Regions from separate parts of the Bacillus sp. 11C genome, predicted to be linked through region 2. Evidence: predicted binding sites of a transcription regulator. Region 2 holds the regulator's gene; each other region holds the start of a gene.
The links. The regulator Rex, encoded in region 2, represses fermentation and respiration genes when NADH is low (regulators of the CRP and FNR family bind a similar motif). The targets are predictions, from matches to a motif close to TTGTGAAATATTTCACAA.
Positions count from the first base shown of each region.

Region 1: ACY3LV_RS00885 (nitrate reductase subunit alpha) is a predicted target of Rex. The motif match lies at 3,509-3,526, and genes of this name have one in related genera.
Region 3: ACY3LV_RS11885 (helical membrane plugin domain-containing protein) is a predicted target of Rex. The motif match lies at 2,638-2,655, and genes of this name have one in related genera.
Region 4: ACY3LV_RS01235 (formate/nitrite transporter family protein) is a predicted target of Rex. The motif match lies at 2,402-2,419, and genes of this name have one in related genera.

Region 1 is NZ_JBUPVZ010000001.1:169,944-177,909, reverse strand. It holds gene narK (nitrate transporter NarK) at 1-1,184, shown strand, start outside; gene fnr (fumarate/nitrate reduction transcriptional regulator Fnr) at 1,284-2,000, shown strand; gene ACY3LV_RS00895 (YwiC-like family protein) at 2,033-2,752, opposite strand; gene ACY3LV_RS00890 (Crp/Fnr family transcriptional regulator) at 2,896-3,372, shown strand; gene ACY3LV_RS00885 (nitrate reductase subunit alpha) at 3,591-7,277, shown strand; gene narH (nitrate reductase subunit beta) at 7,267-7,966, shown strand, end outside.
Region 2 is NZ_JBUPVZ010000009.1:2,470-10,435, reverse strand. It holds gene groL (chaperonin GroEL) at 1-610, opposite strand, end outside; gene groES (co-chaperone GroES) at 657-941, opposite strand; gene ACY3LV_RS13685 (type II CAAX endopeptidase family protein) at 1,179-1,913, shown strand; gene ACY3LV_RS13680 (YdiK family protein) at 1,910-2,101, shown strand; gene tatC (twin-arginine translocase subunit TatC) at 2,141-2,905, opposite strand; gene tatAY (sec-independent protein translocase protein TatAY) at 2,912-3,085, opposite strand; gene ACY3LV_RS13665 (redox-sensing transcriptional repressor Rex) at 3,107-3,754, opposite strand; gene moaC (cyclic pyranopterin monophosphate synthase MoaC) at 3,751-4,263, opposite strand; gene ACY3LV_RS13655 (ABC-F family ATP-binding cassette domain-containing protein) at 4,389-6,317, shown strand; gene tsaD (tRNA (adenosine(37)-N6)-threonylcarbamoyltransferase complex transferase subunit TsaD) at 6,545-7,585, opposite strand; gene rimI (ribosomal protein S18-alanine N-acetyltransferase) at 7,578-7,966, opposite strand, start outside.
Region 3 is NZ_JBUPVZ010000007.1:98,053-106,018, reverse strand. It holds gene ACY3LV_RS11900 (ABC transporter ATP-binding protein) at 1-637, opposite strand, end outside; gene ACY3LV_RS11895 (DMT family transporter) at 756-1,730, opposite strand; gene ACY3LV_RS11890 (cupin domain-containing protein) at 1,861-2,358, shown strand; gene ACY3LV_RS11885 (helical membrane plugin domain-containing protein) at 2,750-3,172, shown strand; gene ACY3LV_RS11880 (NAD(P)/FAD-dependent oxidoreductase) at 3,212-4,390, shown strand; gene uxaC (glucuronate isomerase) at 4,590-6,011, shown strand; gene ACY3LV_RS11870 (MFS transporter) at 6,094-7,473, shown strand; gene allD (ureidoglycolate dehydrogenase) at 7,577-7,966, shown strand, end outside.
Region 4 is NZ_JBUPVZ010000001.1:237,261-245,226, reverse strand. It holds gene ACY3LV_RS01245 (hypothetical protein) at 373-675, shown strand; gene sacT (sac operon transcriptional antiterminator SacT) at 715-1,545, shown strand; gene ACY3LV_RS01235 (formate/nitrite transporter family protein) at 1,584-2,354, opposite strand; gene scrA (PTS system sucrose transporter subunit IIBC) at 2,655-4,040, shown strand; gene sacA (sucrose-6-phosphate hydrolase) at 4,037-5,476, shown strand; gene ACY3LV_RS01220 (hypothetical protein) at 5,570-5,818, shown strand; gene ACY3LV_RS01215 (bifunctional hydroxymethylpyrimidine kinase/phosphomethylpyrimidine kinase) at 5,909-6,724, opposite strand; gene ACY3LV_RS01210 (glycosyltransferase family 2 protein) at 6,915-7,721, shown strand; gene ACY3LV_RS01205 (uracil-DNA glycosylase) at 7,736-7,966, shown strand, end outside.

The sequences.
Region 1 (7,966 bases), on a different contig from region 2:
TCAACCGTCAACATATTCAATTATCGTTACAGTCATTAAGCTTGGTGGCAGGGTTTATGGTTTGGGTGCTGATTTCATCACTCATTAGCCAAATCACATTAGATATTCATTTAAGCAAAGGCGAGATTTCTATAGTGACGGCGATTCCCGTGATCCTCGGGTCGCTTCTCCGCATTCCTTTAGGGTATTTAACGAATAGGTTTGGTGCGCGGCTGATGTTTATGATCAGCTTCATCCTGCTTTTGTTTCCGGTGTTTTGGATCAGTATCGCGGATTCTTTGTTTGATTTAATCGCAGGCGGTTTTTTCTTAGGGATCGGGGGGGCAGTATTCTCCATTGGGGTGACATCCCTTCCGAAGTATTATCCGAAAGAAAAGCACGGTTTCGTCAATGGAATTTACGGTGCCGGAAACATCGGAACCGCGATTACCACATTTGCGGCGCCGGTTATCGCCCAGACTGCGGGATGGAAAGCAACCGTGCAGATGTATATGGTTCTGCTGGCTGTTTTCGCATTGCTGCACGTTTTGTTTGGCGACCGGCATGAGAAGAAAGTAAATGTTTCCGTAAAAGCTCAAATCAAAACCGTTTACCGAAATCACGTCCTCTGGTTTCTAAGCCTGTTTTATTTTATTACGTTTGGCGCCTTTGTCGCCTTCACCATCTATCTCCCGAACTTTCTGGTAGCGCACTTTGGTCTTAATCCTGCGGACGCCGGTTTGCGGACGGCCGGCTTTATTGCCGTCTCCACGCTGCTCAGGCCTGTGGGCGGATTCTTGGCTGACAAATTGAGCCCGCTCCGCATCCTGATGTTCGTTTTTGCGGGACTTACATTATCAGGCATTATCTTATCGTTCTCGCCGACGATCGGCCTTTATACGTTTGGGTCAATAACGGTGGCGGTCTGCTCAGGTATAGGAAACGGAACCGTTTTTAAACTGGTGCCTTTCTATTTTTCAAAGCAAGCGGGGATTGCCAATGGTATTGTGTCTGCCATGGGGGGATTAGGCGGTTTTTTCCCTCCGCTGATATTGGCGAGTGTATTTCAGGCAACAGGCCAATACGCGATCGGCTTTATGGCGCTTTCGGAAGTGGCGTTAGCCAGCTTTGTCCTTGTCATTTGGATGTATTGGCAGGAAAGAATGAAAATGCACACGGAGAGAAACAGTCAGAGCGTCAGCTAACACTGGTCATTCACAAGATTGTTAGTTTTTTCTCGATGGGTGCAAAACAATTCACGTTACAATAAACATACGCAACGTGACTTTCTTCGAGGTGAGCTCATGAATTTTCTCTCTGTCCGACCATCTGATAGTGATCTTATTTCCAGCGATCTGCATGAATTGCTGGAATCGATCAGTACGAAAAGAAAAATGGAAAAACACACGTATTTGTTTCGGGAAGGAATGGATGCAGAAGAGCTATATCTTATTCAATCAGGACTCATTGAAATCGGCAAACTGACATCTGACGGAAAAGATCTGACCCTTAGAATCTGCCAAAAAAATGATATTGTCGGGGAATTAACACTTTTCACTGAAGAACCGAGATATATGCTCAGTGCAAAGGTGCTAGAGGATGGCGAGGTGCTCGTCATTAATAAAAACAAGCTGGAAAAGGAACTCATCCAAAACGGTGCTTTGACATTTGAATTTATGAAATGGATGAGCACCCACCTCCGGAAAATCCAGTCTAAAATCAGGGATCTGCTTCTTCACGGCAAAAAGGGGGCGCTCTACTCCACTCTTATCCGTTTATCGAACAGCTACGGGGTGGAACGAAGCGACGGCATTCTGATTAACATCGCGCTGACAAATCAAGATTTAGCAAAGTTTTGCGCGGCGGCAAGGGAAAGCGTCAACCGTATGCTCGGAGACCTCCGCAAACAAGGGGTGATTTCGATAGACGAATCCGGAAAAATTATTTTGCACAAGCGGGACTATTTACGATGCGAGATTGAGTGTGAAAATTGTCCGCTGGAGATTTGCAATATTGACTGAAAAAACCAAGGGCCGCCGGCGGTCCTTGGTTTTTATCTAGTGATAAACAAACACATGACGGCAAAAAAGAAGCAGGCATTCACGATTTCCAGAATGCCGATCGTTTTAACGGGCCAATCCCTTCCGTGAAAAAACCATGCCCGCAAACTGCTTGGGATAAAAGCAAGAAATGCCCATCCTGCTCCGAGAAGAGCGGATAAAAAGGGGAGCAGCAGATGATATCCCCAAGAACAGTATGCAAAAAACCTGTTCTTTCTCTCCCGGATCACCGACTTTACATAAAAAGAACTCCCGATAAAAAATAAAGCAGATTGCAAGAAAATAAACCAAGCCCAGCCGTCAAGGGTTCCCGCCCCCAGCCAGCAGCTCGCAAGCCCGCCTGAACAAAAGAACAAGACACCCGCAATATCATTCACTAGTGCTCGTTCGTTTTTTCGGCGGGCATAATACGTATGAATGAGAAAAAGCGGAAATAAAGAAACGCCAACCCAGATGAGCGCAGGCTTATAAAAGACAGGGATCATCAAAAAGCAGCAGGCCAGAACACCGTAATAACATATCCACTTTTGATAGGATTTAATCTGTTTCTTCTTCATGGCGAGTGTGATGGGGTAGACCATCAAGTAAAGGAAAAGCAAGCCTAGGAAAAGCGGAAGATGCCAGAAAACGGGACCTCCCTTGACCATCCCAAGCAAAAATGGAATCAGCAGCATCGCCCATGCGCCGTGCTGCTTCGGAATCAGTGCCTTCATCGAAATCCTCCTTTTTTATTTCATTATAAATACAGTCACTCTCCCGATAAGTGACATACATCATACAGGCTGTGAAATACATCACTGCTGTACAGGCTCAATCGAGTTACACTAAAGCTATCCTTAGCACAGGAGGCTTTCCTATGAATCAGTGTGACTATTTATTGTTTCTGAAACAACTCCCTATGTTTAATGAAGTGCCTCTATCCATTGTCGAAACTTTGCTGAAAAACGGGACGTTTATCGGCGGCTCATCTGATCTGGCTTCATCCTTTCTTCATTCTCAATCCGTTTATATTGTATTAAAAGGCAGTGTCCGTTTTATGGACAGCAGGCTCCCTGAAGGATCGAAAACCGTTGCGCTGTGGGAAAAAGGCGATGTGTTTCCGATTGATGAAAAAGGCGGGCTGTATTTATCGCCTTTTATCTCAGTCAATGCCTCTTCGGACATTCTTATTCTCAAAATCCCTTTTTATATATTTAAAAAAATGATGACTTACAACCCACAGCTGCAAATGAATTTTTTGGCGGTACTTCAGCAAAATGTCTTTTGTTCCTATCAACTATTTTTGCGTTATCTGCATACATCACAAGATAAAAACGCCGAGCCCGGTTCTTAAAAAGAACCGGTTTTTTTGATCTTTGAATGAAAAGCGGCTAATGACTCAGGCGTCCTGCCTGAACGCCGCCCTCATCACTTCCTGTGAAAGTCTGTTCCTTCTTCTCAGTGTGAACATTTTGTGAAAAAAGCAGAGTGTGTGACATAGTTCACAAGAAAACACGCTGTCTCTGTTTATAGTGAACTTAGCATCACCTGACTCGGAAGGAGTGAACGCTCATGAAGAAAAAGAAAATGAGTCCGTTGTTTAGGAGATTAAACTATTTCTCTCCTATCGAACACCATTCAAATAAACATAGCCAAACCACCCGCGAAGATCGCGATTGGGAGAATGTATACAGAAACAGATGGCAGTACGACAAAGTCGTGCGCTCCACCCACGGTGTCAACTGCACGGGGTCATGCAGCTGGAATATATATGTGAAAAACGGAATTGTCACGTGGGAAGGACAAAACTTGAATTATCCATCAACAGGCCCTGATATGCCTGATTTTGAACCGAGAGGCTGTCCGCGGGGGGCCAGTTTTTCTTGGTATATCTACAGCCCGCTCCGTGTGAAATATCCATACGTGCGCGGTGTGCTGATCAATTTATGGCGGGAAGCTCTGCAGGCTCATCAAAATCCATTGGAAGCCTGGAAATCAATCGTTGAAAACCCTGAAAAAGCGAAGTCTTATAAACAAGCAAGAGGGAAAGGCGGTTTTGTGCGCGCTGAATGGCCGGAGGTGCTGAAGCTGGTTTCAGCCTCTCTGCTCTATACAGTCATGAAATACGGTCCAGACCGGAATGTCGGCTTTTCTCCGATTCCGGCCATGTCCATGCTCAGCCACGCCTCAGGCTCCCGGTTTATGTCTTTAATCGGCGGCCCTATGCTCAGTTTTTATGATTGGTATGCGGATCTTCCTCCGGCATCCCCGCAAATTTGGGGTGACCAGACAGACGTTCCGGAAAGCAGTGATTGGTACAATTCAGGCTATATCATCACATGGGGCTCCAACGTTCCGTTAACAAGAACACCTGACGCGCATTTTTTGGCTGAGGCCCGCTATAAAGGCGCGAAGGTCATTTCGATCAGTCCGGATTTTGCGGAATCCTCAAAGTTCGCGGATGACTGGCTGAGTATCCGCCAAGGGACTGACGGGGCGCTTGCAATGGCCATGGGTCACGTCATTTTGCAGGAATTTTACGTGAACCAAGAGACAGAACGTTTCATTGACTATGCAAAGCAATACACGGATTTTCCATTTTTCGTCACCCTGTCGAAAGAAAATGGCGCATACACAGCGGGGCGGTTTCTGCATGCGAAGGACATTGGCCGCAAGGCAGAGCATGACCAGTGGAAGCCTGCGGTCTGGAATGAACAGACAAACACATTTGCCATACCGCAAGGAACAATGGGCTCCCGCTGGGACGGGCAGCAGAAATGGAACCTGCACATGATCGATGAAGAAACCGGGGAACCGATAGAACCCCGTCTCTCCGTACTCGGAATAGAGGACGAAATCGGCACGGTGCGCATCCCGTATTTTTCAGATGACGGAAACAAAGTGCTTAAGCGGGATCTTCCTATAAAAAAACTGAACCTGAACGGCGAAGAGGTTTGTGTCACGACCGTGTTTGACTTGATACTGGCCAACTATGGCGTGAACCGGGGCATCGGAGAACAATCAGCTGTCTCCTATGATGATCCTGAGCCGTTCACGCCTGCCTGGCAGGAAAAGATGACAGGAATCAAAAAAGAAGCCGTCATGAAGATTGCCAGAGAGTTTGCCCAAAATGCGATCGATACAGACGGCCGGTCCATGATTATCGTAGGAGCGGGGATTAACCACTGGTTCAACTCCGACACGATTTACCGGGCGGTGTTAAATCTTGTTTTACTGGTAGGCGCCCAAGGTGTAAACGGCGGAGGCTGGGCTCACTATGTGGGGCAGGAAAAGCTCCGCCCTGCTGAAGGGTGGCAGACGATTGCAAATGCAAAGGACTGGGAGGGCGTGCCCAAGCTGCAAAACGGCACCTCATTTTTCTACTTTGCAACAGACCAGTGGCGATACGAGGACCAGCCGATCAGTGACTTGGCTTCGCCGATCGCTGCGTCATCCCGCTACAAGCATCATGCCGATTACAATGTGCTGGCAGCGCGATTAGGGTGGCTGCCGTCTTATCCGACATTCAATCAAAACGGAATTGACCTATACAAAGAAGCTGAACAAGCGGGGGCAGCAATACCTGAAGACGTTGGGGCGTACGTGGCCTCACAGCTTCAAGAGAAAAAGCTGAAATTCGCGATTGAAGATCCAGACAATGAAGCCAATTTCCCGAGGAATCTCTTCGTATGGCGGGCAAATCTGATTTCGAGTTCAGGAAAAGGGCATGAATATTTTCTCAAGCATCTGCTGGGGACGACAAATGGATTAATGAATGACGACAGCGACAGCATCCGCCCTGAAGAAATCAAATGGCGGGAGCAGGCACCGGAAGGTAAACTCGACTTGTTAATCAATCTTGATTTTCGAATGGCTGGTACGGCACTTTATTCTGATATCGTACTGCCGGCGGCGACATGGTATGAAAAACACGATCTCAGCAGCACAGATATGCACCCGTTCATTCATCCTTTCGCTCCGGCCATCTCGGCCCCGTGGGAATCGAAGTCAGACTGGGATATTTTCAAAGTACTGTCAAAAGCCGTTTCAGATTTGGCAGAAGAAGTCGATATGGAGCCGGTGAAAGAAGTGGTCGCGACGCCGCTCCTTCACGACACCATGCAGGAACTGGCCCAGCCGTTCGGCAAAATCAATGACTGGAGCAAGGGCGAATGCAAAGCCATTCCGGGAAAAACGATGCCGAACATCCATGTTGTTGAGCGGGACTATAAACAAATTTTCGCCAAAATGACAGCGCTGGGTCCTCAAGCCGCCCTAAAACCGAGCGGAACAAAAGGGATGAGCTGGTCGATAGCCGATGAATATGAATCACTCAAAAAGAGACTGGGAGAAATCACAACGGACAGCGTTGCCAAGGGATGTCCGAATATAAGTGAAGCGAAGCAGGCGGCAGAGGCAGTTTTAACCTTATCATCCACTTCAAATGGAAAAGTCGCTGTGAAAGCCTGGGAATCACTTGAAAACATCACAAACCTGAAGCTGAAAGACCTGGCGGAAGAACGAGAGGAAGAATGCTTTACGTTCGAACAAATTACAGCTCAGCCAAAAACGGTCATCACGTCTCCGGCATTTACCGGCTCGGAAAAAGGGGGACGCAGGTACTCGCCGTTTACGACAAACGTAGAAAAATTAATCCCGTGGCGAACACTGACCGGCAGACAATCTTATTATGTCGATCATGAACTGATGATGGAATTCGGTGAAACGATGGCAACATTTAAACCGATCCTCCAACATCGTCCGTTTCTAAGCAAGCGGCCAGATCAAGAGGGCAAAGAAATCGTCCTTAATTATTTGACACCGCATAATAAATGGTCCGTCCACAGCATGTATTTTGATTCTTTACCGATGCTGACGCTGTTCCGCGGCGGGCCGACCGTGTGGATGAATAAAGATGATGCTGAGGACACGGATATCAAGGACAACGATTGGATTGAATGCTTCAACCGAAATGGCGTTGTCGTCGCGAGAGCGGTTCTGTCTCACCGGATTCCTAAAGGAATGGCGTTTATGCACCATGCCCAAGACCGCCACATCAACGTACCCGGCACAAAACTGACGAATAACCGCGGAGGCACCCATAACAGCCCGACAAGGATTCACGTCAAGCCGACACAGATGATCGGGGGCTATGCCCAGCTCAGCTACGGCTTTAACTATTACGGTCCAACAGGGAATCAGCGCGACCTGAATGTCGTCATCCGCAAGCTGAAGGAGGTCGATTGGCTTGAAGATTAAAGCGCAAATCGGTATGGTCATGAACTTGGATAAATGCATCGGCTGCCACACGTGCAGCGTCACCTGCAAAAACACGTGGACAAACCGTGCCGGTGCGGAATATATGTACTTCAATAATGTAGAAACAAAGCCGGGCATCGGCTACCCGAAGCAATGGGAAGACCAGGACAAATATAAAGGCGGCTGGACATTGAAAAAAGGAAAGCTCGAGCTGAAATCCGGCCCGAAAACGAATCGGCTTGCAGGCCTTTTCTATAATCCAAACCAGCCGTCGATTGATGATTACTATGAACCTTGGAACTATGATTATGAAACATTAACAAACAGCCCGCAGAAAAAACACCAGCCGGTGGCGCGCCCGAAATCGTCGCTGACGGGGGATTTCATGAATATCGAATGGGGCCCGAACTGGGAGGATGACCTCGCAGGCGGCCATATTACAGGGCTTGAAGATCCAAACGTGCAAAAGATGGAGGAATCAATCAAAACAGAATTCGATGAGGTCTTTATGATGTATCTGCCGCGTATTTGTGAGCACTGCATCAACCCGGCGTGCGTGTCTTCTTGTCCATCGGGCGCCATGTACAAACGCGAGGAGGACGGCATTGTGCTTGTGGATCAAAACGCGTGCCGTTCATGGCGATATTGCGTCTCATCCTGCCCTTATAAAAAAGTTTATTTTAACTGGC
Region 2 (7,966 bases):
TTACCATGTAAGGAGACGCATATCCACGGTCGAATTGCATACCTTCAACAACTTCAAGCTCAGTTGTGAAGCCTTTAGACTCTTCGATTGTGATAACGCCGTCGTTTCCTACGCGCTCCATTGCTTCAGCGATAAGGCTTCCGACTTCCTCATCAGCAGCAGAGATCGCAGCAACCTGAGCGATAGACTCTTTGCCTTCGATCGGCTTAGAAATTTCTTGTAAGTTTTCGATCGCAACCGCTACAGCTTTTTCCATACCTTTACGCACGCCTACAGGATTAGCGCCTGCTGTTACGTTTTTAAGGCCTTCACGGATCATTGCTTGCGCAAGAACTGTCGCAGTTGTTGTACCGTCACCGGCAACGTCGTTTGTTTTGCTGGCTACTTCAGCAACAAGCTTAGCACCCATGTTTTCAAACGCGTCTTCGAGTTCGATTTCTTTAGCGATTGTTACACCGTCATTCGTGATTAACGGAGAACCGAATTTTTTCTCTAGAACCACGTTGCGTCCTTTTGGTCCTAAAGTTACTTTTACAGCATCAGCAAGTGCATCGACACCGCGAAGCATTGCGCGGCGAGCTTCTTCACTAAACTTAATATCTTTTGCCATTTTTACAAAACCTCCTCGAATTTTTAAGTATTTGTTTATTTAAGAATTAGCCGATAACAGCTAAAATGTCGCTTTCACGTAAGATTAAGTATTCAGTACCTTCGTATTTCACTTCAGTACCTGCGTATTTTGAGAAGATAATGCGGTCGCCCTCTTTTACTTCTAAAGCAACGCGCTCTCCGCTTTCTAACACGCGACCTGAACCAGCTGCCACGATTTTGCCTTCTTGCGGTTTTTCTTTTGCAGAATCCGGCAACACAATTCCGCTGGCAGTTTTTTCTTCAGATTCTACGAGTTCAATGACAACGCGATCACCTAATGGCTTTAACAATGTAATAACCTCCTCAATAGTATGAATATGTAATTTTAGCACTCAACACTAAAGAGTGCTAACACAATTCTTATAATAAAGAATCTCACTTCCAATTTCAAGTGATAAGATAAAAAAATTTTCACGCTTACATGATTCTTTTCAGCACCCTTATCCCTTAGCTTTTTCACCCCCGTTCTGATTATGTTACAATAGCTGTAGACAACGAAACCCATTTAACAAAGGAGTACATACCATTTGAGAAAACAGTATTGGTTTATTATTTTGACATATATCATTATGCAGTTTTCCTACATAATTGCGATTCCCTTGTTCTTTAGATTCGGTTATGCCGGAGGACAGCCTACCAAGGAAAACATGCTGCACGCACAAGGATTATGGTCCGTCATCAGCTTTATCGCCTGTCTCATTGTCGTTCTGCTTATTCTGAGAACGGTTCCGAAGACAACGTTGCGAAACGGCCGGAAAGACTCCGTCGGGCTTTCTATCCTATGGGCGATAGCCGGTTTTTTCATTGCCCTCTTCTCTCAAGGAATAGCAGGCTCTATTGAATATTATATATTCGGCATCGGAAGAGAATCAGAAAATACACAAGCCATTCTTAAAGTCATTCAGGCAGTCCCGTTCATGATTATCGTTTCTTCTATCGTCGGGCCTATATTAGAAGAAATCCTCTTCAGAAAAATCATTTTCGGGGCGCTTTACGAAAAAACGAATTTCTTTTTTGCAGGACTGCTTAGCTCGATTATTTTCGGTATTGTTCACGCTGATTTGAAGCATCTTCTTCTTTATACAGCTATGGGCTTTACCTTTGCCTTCTTGTATGCGAGGACAAAACGGATATGGGTGCCGATTTTCGCCCATGTCATGATGAATACATTTGTCGTTATCATGCAGCTTGAACCTGTTCAGAAGTACCTTGAACAGCAAAGCACACAAATGCAATTGATTATTGGAGGATTATTTCTATGAGAAACCCGGTAGTTTGGGGAATGATCTATTTTGCCGTAGGGTGCATCTTTACTTATCTTGCCGCAAGCTCGCCAGGCAGCATGTGGTCATTTTACTCCATCCTGCTGATGGTGTTCGCCGCTTACAACATCAGCATTTCATTTAAGATGTTCGCCTTTTCATTTAAAATCAAAAAGAACCAGAAATAAAGAAAATCCATTTCTCCGTATGAGAAATGGATTTTTTTATTATTGCCCGGAAGACACGTCCTGATCGGAAGCGCTGCTTTTCTGCGCTTTCCGATAGGCGGCCTTCGATATAAAAATACTGATTTCATATAAAATCAACAGCGGAACAGTGACCATCATATGAGACAAAAGCTCAGGAGGAGTAATCAGGGCAGCGATCACAAGCAGCGCAAAATACGCATACTTTCTGATTTTCGCTAAGAACATGGGTGTCACAATTCCAAGCCTGGTCAAAAACATGAGAATGACCGGCATTTGGAACAACAGTCCGAACGGAATTGTCAGCTGCAGAAGAAAATGAAAATACTCATTAATTCCGATCACCTGATTGACATTCAAGTCCTGAGAGATTCGCTTCATAAAATCAACAACAAAAGGAAATAAAATATAATACGAAAAAGATAAGCCCGCTAAAAACAACAAAACAGAGATCGGAATGTAACCGAGCGTTACTTTTCGCTCTTTCTCATAGAGGCCTGGACTCACAAAAGCCCAAAGCTGATAAAGAATAACCGGGGAGGTCAGAACAATGCCTATGATAAACGCAAACTGCATAAACACAAAAAGCGGATCTGTCAGGTTAAACGCGTTAAGCGTAAGCTCCTTCGCTTCATCTGTTTTTTGCAGATACACAATAATCGGCTTCGCTAAGAAAAATCCCGCGATGAAAAAAACGACAAACGCCAGCGCCACAACCAGCAATCGTTTTCGAAGCTCAGCAATATGCTCCAGCAGCGACATTTGATTCACATTCATTCGTGTCACCCTAACCTACTGATCTTCTTTCTTTTTTTCCTCTTCATCACTCGTTAATCCTTTAGTAGCGTTTTTGAATTCACGAAGTGTGTCTCCCGCTGCTTTCCCCAGTTCAGGCAGCTTTTTAGGACCGAAGATAATTAAAGCAACGATTGCGATAACAGCAAGGCTTCCAGGACCGATCGGCATATGTGGGCTCCTCCTTTCCCTCTATTCGATTTCCTCCAAAACTGAATAATGCTTCAAGAAATAAACCAGTGATTGAAGCTCTACAGCTAAATCTATATGATGAATTCGAATGTGTTCCGGCACATTCAAGCGGGCCGGCGTAAAGTTAAGAATACCCTTGATTCCTAACGCGACTAATCTGTCTGTAATAGGCTGAGCAGCAACTGCTGGCACTGTTAGAATGGCAACTGATTCATTTTTTACGTACTGTTCAAGGTCATTAAGGTTATAGACGGGCACGCCGCCTACCTCAGTTCCTATTTTACTCTCATTTATGTCAAAAGCCATAGAAATTTTTGTGTTATTATTTTTTGTGAAATTATAGTGAAGAAATGCCGTTCCCAAGTTCCCGACACCAATCAAGATGACGTCTGTCATCTCATCCTGATCAAGCGTTTTGCGGAAAAAAGACAGCAAATAATCCACGTTATATCCATATCCTTTTTTGCCAAGAGCTCCAAAATAGGAAAAATCCCTGCGAATCGTGGCAGAATCAACCTTTACGGCATCACTGAGTTCAGCGGAAGATACACGCTGTTTTCCTGACGCATGCAGATTCTTTAAAAAGCGATAGTAAAGCGGCAGCCTTTTTGCCGTCGCCTGCGGAATTTTTGATTGATCCTTATTCATTTTTGGTCCTCCAAATTATACTCGGATAGTTCTCTCTTAAAGTCACCGTTTTTCCCGCCTGTCTTTTCCAGCAAGAAAGTAGGGCCGATGACCATCCCCTTATCAAGGGCCTTGCACATATCGTAAACGGTAAGAGCGCACACCGATGCAGAAGTGAGCGCTTCCATTTCCACACCTGTACTCCCTTTCGTTTTGACCTGTGCTTTTATATGAAGTATAACTTCTTTTTCTTTTATTTTCCAGTCAAACGATATATCTACTCCGCTCAGTGAAAGCGGATGGCACATCGGAATGATATTGGACGTTTGCTTTGCGGCCATAATGCCTGCCACTTGTGCAACAGCCAGTACATCTCCTTTGCCGATATCGTGACTTTGTATTTTCTCGTACACTTCATTCTTCATGTGTACGCTTGAAACAGCCGCCGCAGTACGGACAGTCGAAGATTTTTCGCTTATATCCACCATCTGGGCTCTTCCCTGTTCATTAAAATGAGAAAATCCATTCATATTAAAACTCTCCTTAAAAAGATCATACACTATTTTCTTCTCTATGTCTTATTCGGCCAATGTATTGTTTGCTGACTTCTGATTCATAAGCTACACTTAACTTATTATAGCAGAGGTGAAATAATATGATGATCTTACAAGTTAATCAGCTGTCCAAATCATTTGGTGCTGATACTATTTTAAACAATATAAAGCTGGAAGTCAGAAATCGTGATCGCATCGCCATTGTAGGTAGAAATGGCGCGGGAAAATCCACGTTGCTTAAAATTATCGCAGGCCAGCTATCGTATGAAAAGGGCGAAGTCATTAAACCGAAAGATATTACAATGGGATATCTCGCCCAGCATACGGGCTTGGATTCTAAGCTTACCATAAAAGAAGAGCTGCTGACTGTTTTTGACCACTTAAAAGCAATGGAAAAGGAAATGCGGGCTATGGAAGAAAAAATGGCGGCAGCTGATCCGGATGAATTGGAAAGCATCATGAAAACCTATGACCGGCTTCAGCAGGATTTCAAAGATAAAGGCGGCTATCAATATGAAGCGGATGTCAGATCTGTGCTGCATGGCCTCGGCTTCAGCCATTTTGACGATTCTACACAGGTGCAAAGCCTCAGCGGAGGCCAGAAAACAAGACTGGCCCTAGGCAAGCTTCTGTTAACACAGCCTGATTTGCTCATTCTTGATGAGCCGACAAACCATCTCGATATTGATACACTAACCTGGCTTGAACATTATTTGCAGGGCTATTCAGGCGCCATTCTCATCGTTTCTCATGACCGCTACTTTTTGGACAAAGTGGTAAACCAAGTATACGAGGTATCTAGAGCTGAAAGTAAAAAGTATCACGGCAACTACAGCGCTTATCTCGACCAAAAAGCCGTGCAATATGAAAAAGATCTTAAAGTGTATGAAAAGCAGCAGGATGAAATCGCAAAGCTCCAGGACTTCGTAGACCGAAATCTGGCAAGAGCCTCTACCACAAAAAGAGCGCAAAGCCGCCGAAAGCAGCTTGACCGAATGGAAGTCAAGGCAAAACCGCTTGGCGATGAAAAATCCGCAAACTTTCATTTTGATATTACAAAACAAAGCGGAAACGAAGTCCTGCGTGTTCAGGAACTCACAATCAGCTATGAAAACCAGCCGCCGCTTTTAAGAGAAGTGTCTTTTATGCTCACAAGAGGAGAAAGCGCTGCGCTTGTCGGCCCTAACGGAATCGGTAAATCGACATTGCTGAAAACATTAATGGACACCCTGAAGCCAGATCAAGGAACGATCTCATACGGCTCAAATGTCAGTGTCGGCTACTATGATCAAGAGCAGGCTGAGCTGACTTCCTCCAAACGTGTCCTTGATGAGCTGTGGGATGAGTACCCCGGGCTTCCGGAAAAAGAAATCAGAACTTGTCTCGGGAACTTCTTGTTTTCCGGAGATGATGTATTGAAACCCGTGCATTCACTGAGCGGGGGTGAAAAAGCAAGAGTGGCCCTTGCTAAGCTGATGCTTCAAAAAGCAAATTTTCTCATCCTTGATGAACCAACAAACCATCTGGACTTAGATAGCAAAGAAGTTCTCGAAAACGCGCTGATTGATTATCCAGGCACACTGTTATTTGTCTCACATGACAGATATTTTATTAACAGAATCGCCACAAGAGTCTTGGAGCTTTCTTCAAACCATATAGAAGAATATCTGGGAGATTACGATTATTATACAGAGAAAAAAACAGAACAGCTTGAACTGGAGAAAATGAATCAGCAAGAGGAAACTGAAAAAACGCCAGCTACAGTAAAGTCTGACTCCAAACGTTCCTACGAAGAAGAAAAAGAATGGAAAAAGAAAGAACGCCAACGGCTCCGTCGGATTGAAGAAATTGAAACCACTGTTCAAACCATTGAAGAAAACATCAGCCGCAATGATGAATTGCTTTGTGACCCGGAAGTCTTTAAAGATCACGAAAAGGTACAAGACATCCATGCAGACAACGAGAAACTCAATCAGGAGCTGGAGATTCTTTTATCCGAATGGGAAGAACTATCCACAGAAGAAGCTTAAAAAAAGTCAAGCACCTCTTTTTAGAGGTGCTTTTTATCCACAGAAAATAACCTTTTAAGTAAACAAAGTAAGCGCTTTATACACATTATCCACAAAATATTCTGAATTTATTCACTTTATTAACAGCGTCTTCAGCCCTTTATCCATCTATATCTCCATAATTACTCACAGACATGTGGATAAATTGAGAATTATCTGTTAATAAAAGATAAAAAGCCTCACGTCATTTATATCGTGAGACTTTGATAAGAAGTCAATTCAAGGCCAGGCTGCCCATTCATATCATATGAACCGCGAATCCCCTTCTCAAAAGCAATGGTACCAGCCGCAGCAATCATCGCAGCATTATCCGTACACAACGCTAACGGAGGAATGACAAGCGCAATCCCTTCATGCTGTGCAAATTCCTTTTCTAGTGCTGCTCTGAGTCCTCTGTTTGCAGCTACTCCACCAGCTAAAAGGACCTGTTTAACACCATATTCCTTTGCCGCACGCGCCGTTTTCGTCACCAAGACATCAATTACGCTATTTTGAAAACTCGCAGACAAATCTTCCGGAGCAATCTCTTGTCCTTTTTGAGACGCATTATGAAGCGTATTGATCACGGCAGACTTCAACCCGCTGAAGCTGAAATTGTAAGAGCCTTCTTCAAGCCATGCCCGAGGAAGCGGAATATTGCCATTCCCTTTTTCAGCAAGCTTATCAATTTGCGGTCCGCCCGGATACGGCAGTCCCATTGTTCGCGCCACCTTGTCATAAGCTTCACCCGCTGCATCATCGAGCGTTTCCCCAATGACTTCAAATGATCCGTGTTCCTTCATATAGACCAATTCCGTATGGCCCCCTGAAACGACCAATGCCAATGCCGGAAACACGATCTCTTCTACAAGACGATTCGCGTATATATGACCGGCTATATGATGGACGCCAATTAACGGAATGTTATGCGCAAAGCTCAATGCTTTAGCAGCGTTCACTCCGATAAGAAGAGCTCCCACAAGTCCCGGACCTTCAGTTACTGCAATCGCGTCAATATCACTATACGTCATGTCAGCTTTACGAAAAGCCTCTTCTATGACCAAAGTAATCTGCTCAACATGATGTCTTGAAGCAATTTCCGGAACAACGCCTCCAAAGCGCTTATGGCTTTCAATTTGAGAGGCCACTACGTTCGAAATGATTTCTTTCCCGTTTTTCACAATTGCTGCCGCCGTTTCATCACAGCTTGTTTCAATTCCTAATACGTAAGTCTCTTTTTGCTCACTCATTTATCGTCACCCACATAATTAACGCATCTTCCCCGTTATCAGTATAATAGTTCTTTCTTATTCCGCCGGGCTGCATCCCGAACTTTTTATATAAGCCTTGAGCAGGATGATTAGAAACCCTCACTTCAAGCGAAAGCCGCCTTGCGTCTTTTTCTTTGCACAGTTCCATCGCTGAGCGAAAAAGCGTTTCTCCTAAAAACTGGCCGCGATACTCCGGTTTGATCGCGATATTCGTAATTTGCGCATCGTCCATCACAATCCAAATCCCGCAATACCCAGCAACATGGCCGTTCTTTTCAATCACGAGATAATGAGCATACGGATTTTCCAGCAGCTCATGATAAAACGAATCCTTCGTCCACGGAGACGTAAAGGAGGATG
Region 3 (7,966 bases), on a different contig from region 2:
CGGCAACTCGTTTTGCTTGCTCCATATTATGAGTCACCCACATGACTGTCCATTTTTTCTTTTGATGCTGACGTTTGATCAGTTCTTCAATCTCAAGAGCAGAAACCGGATCCAAGGCCGATGTGATTTCGTCCAGCAATAGAATAGAGGAAGGATTAGTGAGCGTTCTGGCTAGTGACAGCCGTTGCCGCTGCCCGCCCGATAAATCCTTGGCGCTTCTGTCTAACAGCTCTGGCGGGAGCCCTGTAAGAGAAGCGAGCTCTTCAGGGGAGTACAGCTGGGATTGATGCAGCCTTTGGACCAGACTTAGATTATCGCGCACTGTCCCATCGAGGACGGGGGCAGATTGAAACGCGAGGGCTGCCGTTCGCCTCAGCTCATTGACATTCCAATGCCTGACTTCCTTTCCGTATATTTTTACTTCGCCGCTATCAGGCGTTCTCATTAAATTGCACATGGACAGGAGGGTGCTTTTGCCTGAACCGGAAGGGCCTAAAACGGCCGCGATTGCGCCCTGTTGAATGTCTCCGGTGACATCTTGCAACACATCATAGATTTGTCCATCTTGTTCATAGCTTTTTCTAACTGATCTGAAGGAGATGGCTGGGTTGTTTTGTGTTTGATTGTTTGCTTCCATTACAATAATCACCTTTCAGTAAAGTAGGCTGATACTATATGTAAATATAACGTGAAACAGATATCTTTTGGTAGCAATAATAAAAGAGAACAGGTTTTCACCCATTCTCCGGCAGATGCTACGCGGTCAGATTTGACTGTGTTTTCTTTTTCAGTTTTCCCGGTTGTGAAGCAAAGGTGTGCAATACCATCCCCGCCATAATAATGAATAAACCGGCAAATGATAATAGGGATGGGAAAACGCCTGACAGCAGAACAATTTCACCAAGCAGCGCGAAAATCACTTCACCGGATTGAGTTGCTTCAACTGCTGCGAGCTTTTGCGGATTGTCTCTTACCATATCAGTGGCCCAGAAAAATAAAACGGTCGCAATGATGCCTGAGCTGACGGCCACGCTGAAGGATTGAACGGTTTGCCCCGCTGTCGGAAGTCCGTCTGACCACCAGCCGTAAGCTGCTATGATCAGCCAGAACGGAAGGCTGGCCAAGGTCATTCCCAGCACACGCTGAAATGTATCAAGCCGGCCTCCGTATTCCTCGAGCATCCTCCGGTTCCCTAACGGATAGGCAAAAGCCGCAATGACAACCGGCAGCACACTGAAAAGCAGTGTCTTCCCAGAAAGCGATTCTGCATGCTGAAGCTGAATGAGCGCCGCTCCGATCAGAATGATCACGGACGTGCCAAGTGAAACAAGGGGAATCTTTTGCCGAACGAGCTGCGGGCCTCCCTGCAACTCTTTTTTGACATAAAAAAGTGGAGATAGGAGCACACCGGCTACAATGGTGATTTGCCAAGTGCCGGCTACAAGCCACCCGGGACCGTATGCAGCCGCAAATGTGATCGGCGCGTAAAAAAGCACGAAGCCGATAAAGCTCCATTTGATCCAAAAAAACGGCTTTTTCCGCATCTCTTGTAAGAGAGGGGCGAATGTCCCTCTTATGATGACAATCAAACATAAAAACGGCACCATAAAAATAAAGCGCAGCGAAGAGCTCCAAAGCCAGCTGCCTCCGGATAATTCCATCGCTCTGTTTAAAATAAAGGTAACGGCGAAAAAGAGTGAAGCCAATATTCCGATAAAGATTGCTTTCATGATATCCCTCATTCTGGCATTATTTTTTATACTATACTATTCGGTATCGCCCAGATCAATGGAGTCGTGAGAAAATAAACATGTTTTACAAACCGCTATGTGTGGAAGACAAAAAATGGAGGTGGCATTGATGGAAGCAGAGACAAAGACGTATTTCTTTCAGGATGACGGCAGGATTCCGAATCACCCTGATTTTCCGCTTATTGTGTATCAAAACGCACTCAAGGACACCGGTTGGGCAGAGCGGATTGTCAACCGGCATGGCTGGTCGAACAGCTGGTCAGGGAGTGTTTTTCCATACCATCACTATCACAGCAATACGCATGAAGTCCTGATTGCAGTCCGGGGAGAGGCTGTGATTCAATTTGGGGGAGAAAAAGGGGCCGCCATTCCTATCAAATCGGGCGACGCAGTCGTGATTCCAGCCGGAGTCGGCCATAAAAAGCGAAGCGCGAGCTCCGATTTTACCGTCATTGGCGCTTATCCGGGAGGCGTTCAGTATGATATGAAGACGGGAGAGCCAAGTGAAAGAGAGGAAGCGATGGAACAGATCAAGCAGGTGTCATTGCCGGAGAATGACCCGATCACAGGAAAAAGAGCGCCTCTTTTAAAAATATGGGTAAAGTGAAGGGGAGAAAATTGGCGGATTGTCAATAACTAGTGCCGCAGAAACGTTATGACACGGGCTCCATCTAAATTAATTTCATAATCGAAGCAATTCACGTTCAAATTTTGTTCAAAAAGTGTTATCATATAGAAGGTAATCGAATTGGAGTTTTTTGTGTTTGCTATTTTCAGAGAGAGTAAAGGATTTTTGACTTATTCAATTGTTTATTTTTGAGATAAAAATAATACTGAATATGGCAAGATGAAAAACTGGGTAGTAAACATTTATTTTTGTAAATGATTGTGCATGAATTCACAATCCTTATTCTTATGCTTTCAAGTATGAGATCAGGGAGAGGCACTACCCTTTCCAAAAAAATCTGCAAACTGCTTATAGTAAAGGAGAATTGGATATGCCAGAAACAATCGATCAAACAAATGCGTCTGTCAGCCAAAGCCAGCAAGATCTTATTGATCAGCTGTTAAAGCCAGAAGTTCAAGAATCACTGACTGTTTTAGTTGACCAGCTTCCAAAACTGACTGAGTTAGTGAATATTTTAACGAAGTCTTATGATTTCGCTCAGTCTGTAGCAACTGACGAAGTGTTAAAAAGCGACACTGTCGGTGCGATCACTGAAATGCTTGAGCCTGTAAAAGAAACAGCGAAAGAAGTGGCTGCGACTGCAATCGAAGCGAAAGACCGCGCTGATGCAAGCAGCGAAACGATTGGTCTATTCGGCCTGTTACGCATGCTGAAAGATCCTCAAGCTCAAAAGCTGTTCCGTTTTGCTAACAGCTACCTTGAAGTCATGAACGAACGCGAAAACCAAAAATAATCTCAGATTCAAATTGATATAAAGGACGGAGGATATACGATGTCAAAACATATTGTCATTCTAGGCGCTGGTTATGGCGGAGTTCTTTCTGCTCTAACAGTTCGCAAACATTACACTAAAGAACAAGCAAAAGTGACAGTGGTAAACAAATACCCAACTCACCAAATCATTACGGAATTACACCGTCTTGCAGCAGGCAACGTGTCTGAAAAAGCGATTGCAATGCCATTAGAAAAACTTTTCAAAGGTAAAGACATTGACCTTAAAATTGCGGAAGTAAGCTCTTTCTCTGTTGATAAAAAAGAAGTAGCGCTTGCTGACGGTTCTGCATTATCTTACGATGCGCTTGTTGTAGGCCTTGGTTCTGTAACAGCTTACTTCGGCATCCCGGGTCTTGAAGAAAACAGCATGGTATTGAAATCTGCTGCCGATGCGAACAAAGTCTTCCAGCATGTTGAAGATCGTGTGCGCGAGTACGCTCAAACGAAAAACGAAGCTGATGCAACAATCCTTATCGGCGGAGGCGGCTTAACAGGTGTTGAGCTTGTCGGTGAGCTTGCTGACATCATGCCGAACCTTACGAAAAAATACGGCGTAGACCATAAAGAAATCAAATTGAAACTGGTTGAAGCAGGTCCGAAAATCCTTCCTGTTCTACCGGATGATCTGATCGAACGCGCGACTGCGAGCCTTGAAAAACGCGGCGTTGAGTTCTTAACAGGTCTTCCTGTTACAAATGTGGAAGGTAACGTGATTGATCTGAAAGACGGATCTAAAGTTGTTGCCAACACATTTGTTTGGACTGGCGGCGTACAAGGCAACCCATTAGTCGGTGAATCAGGTCTTGAAGTGAACCGCGGACGCGCTACAGTAAATGACTTCCTGCAATCTGCATCTCATGAAGATGTATTCGTTGCCGGAGACAGCGCAGTTTACTTCGCTCCAGACGGCCGTCCATACCCGCCGACTGCACAAATCGCATGGCAAATGGGTGAGCTGATCGGTTACAACCTATTCGCTTACTTAGAAGGCAAAACGCTTGAAACATTCAATCCAGTAAACTCTGGTACACTTGCAAGCCTTGGACGCAAAGACGCGGTTGCCATCATTGGTGAAAATTCTACACCGCTTAAAGGTCTTCCTGCTTCCTTGATGAAAGAAGCAAGTAACGTACGCTACTTAACACATATTAAAGGACTTTTCAGTCTGGCTTACTAATCTTTTCTTATAGAATCGACATTGCAGGAAGCGTTCCTCACGGAGTGTTTTCCGGCGATGTCTTTTTTTTACTTGTTTGATAACGTTAACATTTCATTTTCAAAAAAGAGATTGATCGCAGAGGAATATAAAGGTAAAATAAAGCTAAATCAAAATGTTCACGTTAACATTTTGAAATCGAATGAAAGACGGTGAGGACATGGAACCCTTTATGGGCGACAATTTTTTGCTGAAAAATGAAACCGCTGTCAGCCTCTATCACAATTATGCGAAAGACATGCCGATTATTGATTACCACTGCCACTTAAGCCCGAAAGAAATCTATGAAAATAAGACATTTCAAAACATCACGGAAGCCTGGCTGTATGGAGACCATTACAAATGGCGCGTCATGAGAGCCAATGGAATTGATGAGACATACATTACCGGCGATGCGTCTGATGAGGAGAAATTTACGGCTTGGGCGAAAACTGTGCCGATGGCGATCGGCAATCCGCTCTACAATTGGACTCACTTAGAACTGCAGCGCTTTTTTGGGATTTATGAGATTTTTAATGAGCAATCCGCGCCGGCTATATGGAAACGGACGAATGAACTGCTCCAAGGAGAGGGCTTCGGGGCAAGGGATTTGATCGTGAAATCAAATGTAAAGGTCGTTTGCACAACTGATGATCCTGTCGATTCTCTTGAATACCATCTATTATTAAAAGAAGACAAAGATTTTCCTGTCAGCGTACTGCCGGGATTTCGGCCGGATAAGGGACTTGAGATCAATCGTGAAGGCTTTCCTGATTGGGTGAAGGCGCTTGAAGATGCCGCAGCCATATCGATTACAACCTACGATGAGTTTCTAAAGGCGCTGGAAAAACGAGTGCGATACTTCCACTCAGCCGGCGGAAGAGTGTCTGATCACGCGATAGATTCGATGGTATTTGCCGAAACGACAAAAGAGGAAGCGGGGCGGATTTTTTCTGACAGATTACAAGGGGCAGAGGTTTCTTATGAAGATGAGAAAAAATTTAAGACGTATACGCTTCAGTTTCTTTGCGGTTTGTATGCGGAGCTCGATTGGGCAATGCAGTTTCATATCAACGCTTTAAGAAACACGAATACTAAAATGATGAAGAGGCTCGGACCCGACACAGGCTATGATTCTATGAATGATGAATTAATCGCTAAGCCTTTGTATAAGCTGCTGAACTCAGTTGAAATAAAGAACCAGCTGCCTAAAACGATTTTATATTCACTTAATCCAAACGATAACTATGTTATCGCCAGCATGATCAACAGTTTTCAGGACGGCATCACCCCTGGGAAAATACAATTCGGTACAGCCTGGTGGTTTAACGACACAAAAGACGGGATGCTCGATCAAATGAAAGCGTTGTCAAATGTCGGCCTTTTCAGCCGTTTTATCGGCATGCTCACAGATTCCAGAAGCTTTCTTTCCTATACGCGCCACGAATATTTCAGGCGGATCGTCTGCAACTTGATCGGTGAATGGGTGGAAAACGGTGAAGTGCCGCATGATATGAAGCTTTTGGGAAGCATTGTTCAGGGAATTTGCTATGACAATGCGAAACACTACTTTCAATTTCAAGAAGAGAAAGCAAACGTGTAACCCAATGTCCGCTCAGCATCACAATCATGTGTCATCCTGAGCGGACCACTACCCGAAAATTTTTATGATACAGAGGTGGAAGATGCGAACTGAACTGGCAAATAAGGTTGTGTCGATTGAAACGGAGAAAAGGCTTTCGTTGAAAGAGAAAATTTCCTATGGATTTGGTGATTTTGGCAACGGTTTTATGTTTGATCTCGGCCAGATTTATTTATTGAAGTACTTTACTGATGTAGCGGGAATCCCGGCTGCGATGGCCGGCGGCATTTTTTTAGTCAGCAAGCTGTTTGCGGCGATAACCGATCCGATTGTCGGCTCATCAATTGATTATCGCAAACATATCGGCAAACGGGGTAAATTCAGGCCTTATCTATTAATCGGCAGCATCGTGCTTGCGCTGCTTACTGTTCTTATTTTTCTGTCTCCCAATGTATCAACGACTGGAAAACTGATTTATGCATATGCATCATATATGATTTGGGGCATCGGCTATTCGTTTGTGAACATTCCGTACGGCTCATTAGGAGCAGCGATGACTCAAAATTCTGAGGATCGGACCTCCATTTCGACTTTCCGCCAAATCGGATCGCTTGGAGCCTTGTTTATCACAAGTGTGGCTGTGATGCCGCTGCTCGTCAAGTTTGATAATCCGAAGGTCGGCTACCCGGTGGTCATGGGCTTATTCGCCGCACTCGGTGTGCTTTGGTTTTATATTTGCTACCGCAACTGCAAAGAGCGCATTGTCATATCGGAGGCGCCAAAAGAAAAATTAACACTCTCATCTATCGTCAAAACATTTATCACAAACAAACCGCTCTTAACCCTGGTCCTGATGACGATTTTTTCAATTTCCGCATACAACATTAAATCCGCCATGCTCATCTATTTCGCACAATATAATCTGGGCAATGTTGAACTGATGGCATATATGAATTTTATAATTATCGGTTCTTCCTTTTTGGGCGTCGTATTCCTGCCAAAGCTCGTCAAGATATTTGGTAAGAAACGAACGGCAATGATCGGCTTCGGCATCAGTGTGGCCGCGGATCTGATCAACTTTATGCTTCCATCAAACGTTTATATGTTTACGATTCTCGCCAGCATCGCCTTTATCGGAATCAGTATCCCAAATGGCATCACGTGGGCGCTTGTCTCCGATATTATTGACTATGGCGAATGGAAATCCGGTGAACGGAAAGAAGCAACGACATATTCACTTTTTAACTTCTCCAGAAAGCTTGCTCAGTCATTGTCGGGTTTTCTCTCGGGCATCGGTTTGGGAATTATCGGCTATGTGCCGAATGCTGTCCAGTCAGCACAGGCGCTGATCGGCATCAAAGCGCTGCTGCTTCTGTATCCGGCTATAGCTTTGGCATTAGCGATGATCATTATCGGCTTTCTCTATAAACTCACAGACCAGCAGCATGCACAGATTGTTCAGGATCTTCATCAAAAGAGCTGACAAAATAAAGTAAAGAATATTTAAAATAATCCATAAATAAATATATTTGTAAGGGTTTTCTATTGAGAGTGCCCAAAGAATGAAAGAGGAAGGAGGCATGTGATTGAACACGGTAACGATATCAGCTGAAGAAGCAAAGAAACTTGTTCGGCAAAAGCTGGCCTGTGCCCATTTGAATGAACGAGACGCAGAAAAAGTGGCAGATGTCCTCGTACACGCCGATTTACGCAATGTGCACTCACATGGTGTGTTGCGAACAGAACACTATGTAAACAGGCTAAGGGCGGGAGGGGTCAGCCCCGAAGCACATCCTATTTTTAAAGAAACCGGGCCTGTGACCGGGATACTTGATGGTGATGACGGATTCGGCCATGTGATTTGTGATATGGCGATGGACCGTGCAATGGACATGGCGAAGAAAAACGGAGTCGGCATGGTGACGGCTGTAAACAGCAGCCATTGCGGAGCGCTAAGCTATTTTGTGCAAAAAGCG
Region 4 (7,966 bases), on a different contig from region 2:
CTGTGTATATATGTAGGTGGGAATATATGTTCCTATACAAAATATAGATGGCGATTGTGGACATGTGGATATCTATTGTGACTAAGTTGTTCTTAACTTTGGGATAACTTGTGTATAAAGTTTTTGAAGCGGTTCTCCAATTTTCATTTGATTTCTTTCAGCTTTCAACAAAACTTCTAAAAACTAGTTGGTTTTTTCACTCATATTGTGACAAAGAATTCTCTTTCCGCGGTCTATCATAGAGTCATGAGTTTTGCTAGAGCCGCTAGTTTGCGAGAAAAGAAATCGGCCGTCTTTTCCCGCGGGCTGCGGCTGAGAAAACGGGCTGCTAAAAAGGCTGCCTGCCAAAAAGAAGCGGAGGGATGTTTTTCTATGAAACGTTTGCTTGTATCTTTACGGGTGTGGATGGTCTTTTTGATGAACTGGGTGACGCCGGACAGAAAAACTGCGGCTGCTGCGGTCTATTCGGCTCAGCGTACATACCAAAGAAAAGCGGCGGTGCAGGCCGCAGGACTTGTTTCGTTTTATGAATGGCGGATGGCTGTGAATGACGAAGAAAAGCAGAAAGCGAAAGCCGCTGCGCTTTATAAAAGAAGGTGTTTGCAAGCCTTCAAGGAATCGCCAAAGCAGGAGAGAGCTGGACCGCACCTTTACATGGCGGTCAAAAGGAGGTAAAATCCCAGTCAAAAGCAAATTGGCGGGAGAGATAGCCTCTTGAAAATCTATAAAGTATTAAACAACAATGCGGCTTTAATAAAAGAGGATAATCAGGAAAAAATCGTGATGGGACCGGGAATCGCATTTCAAAAAAAGAAAAATGATCTCATCCCTATGAATAAAGTGGAAAAGATCTTTGTCGTGCACGACGAGAATGAAAAGTTTAAACAAATCCTGCAAACGCTGCCGGAGGAGCATATTGAAATTGCTGAGGATATCATCAGCTATGCGGAGGGGGAGCTCGCGGCGCCGTTGAGCGACCACATTCATATCGCGCTTTCTGACCACTTGTCCTTTGCGATCGAAAGGGTTCAAAATGGGCTGCTTGTGCAGAATAAACTGCTGCATGAGATAAAGGCGCTCTATAAAAAAGAATATGAGGTCGGCCTGTGGGCGGTCGGACACGTAAAAGAGACATTGGGCGTGTCTCTGCCTGAAGATGAAGCGGGTTATATTGCCCTTCACATCCATACGGCGAAGATGGATGCGGAGAGCATGTATTCAGCGCTGAAGCATACGACCATGATTAAAGAAATGATAGAGAAAATAGAAAACTACTTTAATCGAAAGGTGGATGAAAACAGCATTTCCTATCAACGCCTTGTCACGCATTTGCGATACGCGGTCAGCCGGTTGGAATCAAATGAAGCGCTCCATCATATGGATGAGGAGATGCTTTATTTCATCCAAAAAAAGTATTCATTTGCCTATCGATGTGCGCTGGAGCTGGCGGAGTTCTTGAAAAATGAATATCAATTACATTTGCCGGAGTCCGAGGCCGGCTATATCACGCTGCATGTCCAGCGTCTTCAAGATCTCTCGGAATAACCGCTTTGACTTGCAGAGAGTGATCTCTGGAAGTTTTTTTATTTATCGGGATTGAGCGTGTAGTACATCCAGCCCATCATCACTATTCCTGCGGTCAGATTTCCGAGCGTAACAGGAATTAAGTTTCTGACCGCTCCCATCAGTGTCACCGTATCAGGGTGCTCGATCAAAAGTGAGATGGCGAATGTGCACATATTGGCAATGCTGTGCTCAAAACCTGAAATAAAGAAGCAGAAAACAAAAAGCATCATGGTAAACAGCTTGGCTCCTTCTCCTTTGAGAGACATCGGAATGAAAAAGGCGAGGCACACAAGCCAATTGCACAGCATACCTCTGAAAAACAGTTCGGAAGCCGACGGCTCCATTTTGTGCTCTGCCAGATGAATCAAAAAGGAATGAACAGAAGCCTCCTCAAAAAGTCCTGTCGCGCTGATCAGAATAGCAAATAGGATGGCGCCAATTAAATTGCCGGCATAGCTTGTCATCCACAGGTACAGGGTGTCTCGCCAGCGAAGTTTTTTTCGGAGCGCGGTATAGGTGAAATAAAAGGTGTTGCCGGTAAATAAATCCCCGCCGCCGTAAGCAATCAGCAGAATAGCGGCTCCGAATGTGACAGCGGCTGCCGGAAAGGCAAACGGAGAATCAGCCATGAAGAAATAGCTGCCTGTTTTGCTTGCGGCTGTAATGCCGAAACCGATAAACATGCTGGCCAGAATGGATCTAAGCAAATAACGGAATTTGCTGGAAATAAATATATTTTGTTTTTTTAAAGCGTACTGTTCAACCTTTTGCAATGCATGAGTTTCCATGTTCTTTTCCTGCTTTCTATGATGATTGAGCATAGTATAGCATGATATTGTGAAGTATTTCACAATTAAATTTTACGAATTTATGACTAAATGTTTTATCAAACTTTTTAACTAAAAAACAGTTGACGAAAACGCTGTCATGATTTATGATGAAAGCGTATTCTCAGTCTGAATAAGCGGGATTGTGACTGGTAAAGCAGGCAAGACCTAAAATTTGCGTAGATGAAAAAGGATCGCTGTGTCCTTTATTCGTTGGCGAATTTTAGGTCTTTTTTGTTTAAATAAAAGGGGGAAAAACAGATGGATTACAAAGAGACTGCAAAACGCCTCACCGAGCTTCTCGGGGGCAAAGAAAACATTATCAGCGCGGCTCATTGTGCAACAAGACTGCGTTTAGTGATTAAGGATGAATCAAAGATAGATCAAACACAAGTAGAAGAGCTTGATGGCGTCAAAGGCGCTTTCAGCAGCTCTGGCCAGTACCAGATCATTTTCGGAACAGGCCTTGTCAATAAGGTGTACGATGCTTTTTCGAAGGAAGTTGATGTCGAGCGTGACGAACATGTAAATCACCAGGATGCGGCGAAAGAAAAACTGAATCCCGCTGCGAGATTTGCGAAAACGCTTTCTAATATTTTTGTTCCAATCATTCCGGCTATTGTCGCCAGCGGCCTGTTAATGGGCTTACTGGGTATGATCAATGCGTTTCATTGGATGAGCAAGGAGTCTGCTTTGCTGCAGCTGCTTGATATGTTTTCAAGCGCAGCCTTTATTTTCTTGCCGATTTTAATCGGGGTCAGTGCTTCAAAAGAGTTTGGCAGCAACCCTTACTTGGGAGCGGTTATCGGGGGAATCATGATTCATCCGACGCTTTTGAATCCTTGGGGGTTGGCGGAAGCAACACCAGATTTTATGCATCTTTTCGGATTTGATATCGCGCTTCTGGGCTATCAGGGGACTGTCATCCCTGTCCTGCTGGCGGTTTATGTCATGAGCAAGATTGAAAAATGGACAAGAAAAGTGGTTCCTCATTCGGTAGATTTGCTTGTAACACCATTTGTCACAGTGATTGTCACCGGGTTTGTCGCTTTTATCGCGATTGGTCCTTTGGGCAGAGCACTTGGCTCAGGCATTACGATTGCGTTAACTTATGTGTATGATCATGCCGGTTTTGTTGCGGGTCTGGTTTTCGGGGGCACGTATTCACTCATCGTACTGACAGGCGTTCATCACAGCTTTCATGCGATTGAGGCAGGACTTATTGCTGATATCGGCAAAAACTACTTGCTGCCAATCTGGTCAATGGCGAATGTCGCACAGGGTGGGGCCGGCCTTGCCGTCTTCTTTATGGCGAAAAAGGCAAAGACAAAAGAAATCGCGCTTCCGGCTGCATTCTCTGCTTTTCTCGGCATTACTGAGCCAGTCATATTCGGAGTCAATCTTCGCTACCGTAAGCCATTTATCGCCGCGATGATCGGAGGCGCATTGGGCGGTGCGTATGTCGTCTTTACACATGTTGCTGCAAACGCTTACGGGTTAACAGGGATTCCGATGATTGCCATTGCTGCGCCGTTTGGCGTTGGCAACTTGATCAACTATCTGATTGGGATGGCCATTGCGGGAGTGTCATCGTTTACCGCAGCGTTTATTATGAAGATTAATGAGGATGAGGGGAGAAAAAAATGACATCACATGATCAGGAGCTTCGTCGCCGGGCATATGAAGAAGTGGAGAAAAAAGAGCCTATCGCTGACAGTGATCCGCACCGCCAGCATTTTCATATCATGCCGCCGGTTGGGCTGCTGAATGACCCGAATGGCGTTGTATATTGGAAGGGCAGCTTTCATGTGTTTTTTCAGTGGCAGCCGTTTCAGACGGGGCACGGCGCGAAATTCTGGGGCCATTATACGAGTCAGGATGCTGTGAATTGGAAGCGGGAAGAGATTGCGCTGGCGCCGAGTGATTGGTTCGATAAAAACGGCTGCTACTCGGGCAGCGCTGTCACGAAAGACGGTCGGCTTTATCTGTTTTACACTGGAAATGTCAGGGATCAGGAGGGGAACCGAGAAACATATCAATGCCTTGCTGTATCTGATGACGGGCTGACCTTTGAGAAGAAAGGTGTTGTCGCCCTCCTTCCAGAAGGATACACGCCGCATTTTCGCGATCCGAAAGTATGGGAGCATGAAGGCACATGGTATATGGTGATTGGCGCGCAAACGGAGAATAAGCAAGGACACGCTGTGTTGTTTGCTTCTGATAACTTGACAGAGTGGAGTTTTCTCGGCCCGATAACTGGCGCGGGCTTCAATGGGCTGGACGATTTCGGGTACATGTGGGAATGCCCTGACTTGTTTACTCTTCAGGGATCCGATGTGCTGATTGTCTCACCTCAGGGACTTGAGGCAGACGGTTTTCATTATCAGAACGTGTATCAATCAGGTTATGTTGTCGGGCGTCTTGATTATAACAAGCCTGAACTGAAGCATGGCGATTTTATTGAGCTTGATCAAGGTTTTGATTTTTACGCTCCGCAAACACTTGAAGACGATCAGGGAAGGCGGATTTTGTTTGCATGGATGGCGGTGCCTGATCAGGATGAAGGATCTCATCCGACAATTGACTATCACTGGATTCACTGTATGACGCTGCCGAGACAGCTGACGCTATCAGGGCAGAAGCTGATTCAGCAGCCGCTGCCTGAGCTGAAAGCCATGCGCAGGAATGAGAAGAACATACAAATCAACATGCATGGATCATCTGGGACGCTTCCAGTTGAAAACCCTGAAAGAGCTGAGATCTTGATCGAAGACATTGAGACAGAGTCCGGTTTTTCAATCAGTATCCGCGGAACGGCTGCGTTCTCCTTTGATCAGAACGAGGGGGTTATTACGCTGGAGCGAACGAGCTTCGACGGAAAACGAACAGAAGCGAGACATTGCCGCATCAAGGATTTGCATACCGTGCACATGTTTATCGACGCGTCATCTATAGAAATCTTTATCAATCATGGAGAAGAGGTCTTTAGTGCAAGATATTTTCCTTTCCCGGGAAATCATGACGTGACAGCCAGTTCGACCGGAAAATCTGAAATGAATGTCGGAATTTGGACACTTATGTAGAAAATCCTTCTATTTTCTTATGTGAAATCTGTGCCATCTGTGCTATTCTTCAACGATAACCTACTATTTTTTTCTGTAAAAGGAGTTGTTTTCTTGAATATACATGAACAGAAGATAACACCGGAATGTTTGGAAAAGGCTGCGGACCAGGTTGAAGATAAGCGGGAAGAATATAAGGATGTTCTGCTGCAGCTGAAAAAAATGCTTGGCGGGACCGCACCGCACAGTGAAACGGCGGAAATTCTTTCACGAGCATATGAGCAAATGAAGGAATACGCACTTTTTGTTCAGTCGATAGAAACATTTTTGAGGAAATCTGCGAACAATTTAAAAATCAAATAAACAGGCTGCCGATGGGATCGGCAGTTTTTTCTGTGAAAAGTTATTGGTTATATAAAAAAGGCTGCCTCTAAGTAAGGCAGCCGATGTTGTTTATGATTGTTTATCGAGACGCTGCGCAGAATGTTTCGTAGGTCCGACATACTGGTTTAGCGGGAAGGATTCTTTAATGGCAGCGGTAATGAATTCTTTCGCTGCGTAAATGGCTTTTTTGACTTCCGCACCTTTGGCGAGCTCCGCTGTCACGGCTGCCGAGAACGTACAGCCTGCGCCATGGGTATAAGGCGTATCGATCATTTCGCTTTCGAGGACTTCCGCTATTTCTCCGTCATAGAGAACATCAACGGCTTTTTCATGTTTGAGTTTGCCTCCGCCTGTAATGACGACATATTGGGCGCCAAGTGCGTGAATTTTTTTAGCAGCTTCGATCATATCGTCAACTGTTTTTAATTCATCCATGCCGCTGAGCTGGCTGGCTTCAAATAAATTCGGTGTAATGACAGTGGCTAGCGGCGCTAATTGTTCACGCAGGGCTTGGGCGTGCTCCGGATAAAGGACTTCATTTGCCCCTTTGCAAACCATGACCGGGTCAATCACCACATTTTTTAATTGTTTTTCTTTGATCGTTTTTGCCGCAAGCTCGATGATATCAACGGTTGGCAGCATTCCTGTTTTCATGGCGTCCACTCCGATGCCGTCCGTAATCGTTGCAAGCTGGGCGCGGATTGTATCAGTATCGATCGGGAATACCTGATGGTCCCAGCTGTTGTTCGGGTCCATCGCGACGATCACTGTTAAGGCGGTCATCCCGTATACGTTTTTCTCTTGAAATGTTTTTAAATCAGCTTGAATCCCAGCACCGCCGCTGGAATCTGAGCCGGCAATGGTAAGTGCTTTATGCATAGACATGTCTTGAACCTCCATCATGTTTTGTCTTTCATTATAGTTAGATTTTCTCTGTATCACAATATAGAAAGCTTATCGATTCATCTAGTATTCTCTTTTCAACCTTTCCCCTTTCAGTAGGATATTCCCACTGATCTCCCGTCCAATATATGTTTTAATAGTACATGACTATGAAAATGTGAAGGAGAGCATCATGAAGATTTCTATCGTAATTGTGACCTATAATCGGATTCCGGCTTTGTGTGAGCTTCTGGAGTCGATTTCGCAGCAGACCTTGAAGCCTTATGAAGTCATTATTGTGAATGATGCCGGGGAATCGGTCGTGCCGGTCAAAGCACTGTATCCGGAGCTGCCGATTGCTGTCATCAATTTAGAAAAGAACTCGGGGCATGTGGCTGCGAGAAATGCTGGTGTAAAAGAGACGTCTGGCGATTGCATTATGCTTTGTGATGACGATGATTTCTTTACACCGGGGCATGTGGAGAGAATGGCGAAGGAAATAGAAACGGCGGATTTCGTTCATTCTGATGCGGAGATTGTCTCATTTGAAGAGAAAAACGGAACAAGATATCCAATTTCGCGGAAGCTGTTTGCTTATACCGCTGACTACGAGGATATGAGAGTGTTCTCTACATATGTGCCGTCGGGAAGCATGTACAGACGTTTTCTGCATGCTGAAATCGGTTATTTCGATGCTGATGTGCACAATTATTGGGACTGGGATTTTTATTTGCGCGCGGCGAAGGATTACCGGGTGAAGCGTGTCCCTTGTGCCAGTGTGATGTATGCCTTCAGTGACGCGGGAGACAATCAGTCCGCGGACCTTGGCGCCAAGCGGAAACAATATTTGGATCGTTTAAGTGAAAAGCACGGACTCGGGGAACTGCCGACGAAAAACTTTGCCGTCCTGCTTGAAGAGCCTGAGATGAAAAGACGGGAAGCAAAAAGTGAAATTGTTTGGGATGGCAAACCTGTCTATTCCAGACTTCATCGTTCGTAAGGGAGGCCTGAATCTTGAAACAGATTTTAGAAGACAGCTGGTGGAATCAGCTGGAAGAAGAGTTTGAGAAATCGTATTATCAAGAGCTCAGAGAAATGCTGAAGCGAGAATACGCGGAGCAAACGATTTATCCGGACAGCCGGGATATTTTTAATGCGCTGCATTATACCCCATTCGATGATGTCAAGGTGGTCATTCTCGGCCAAGACCCGTATCACGGGCCAGGACAGGCTCAAGGTTTAAGC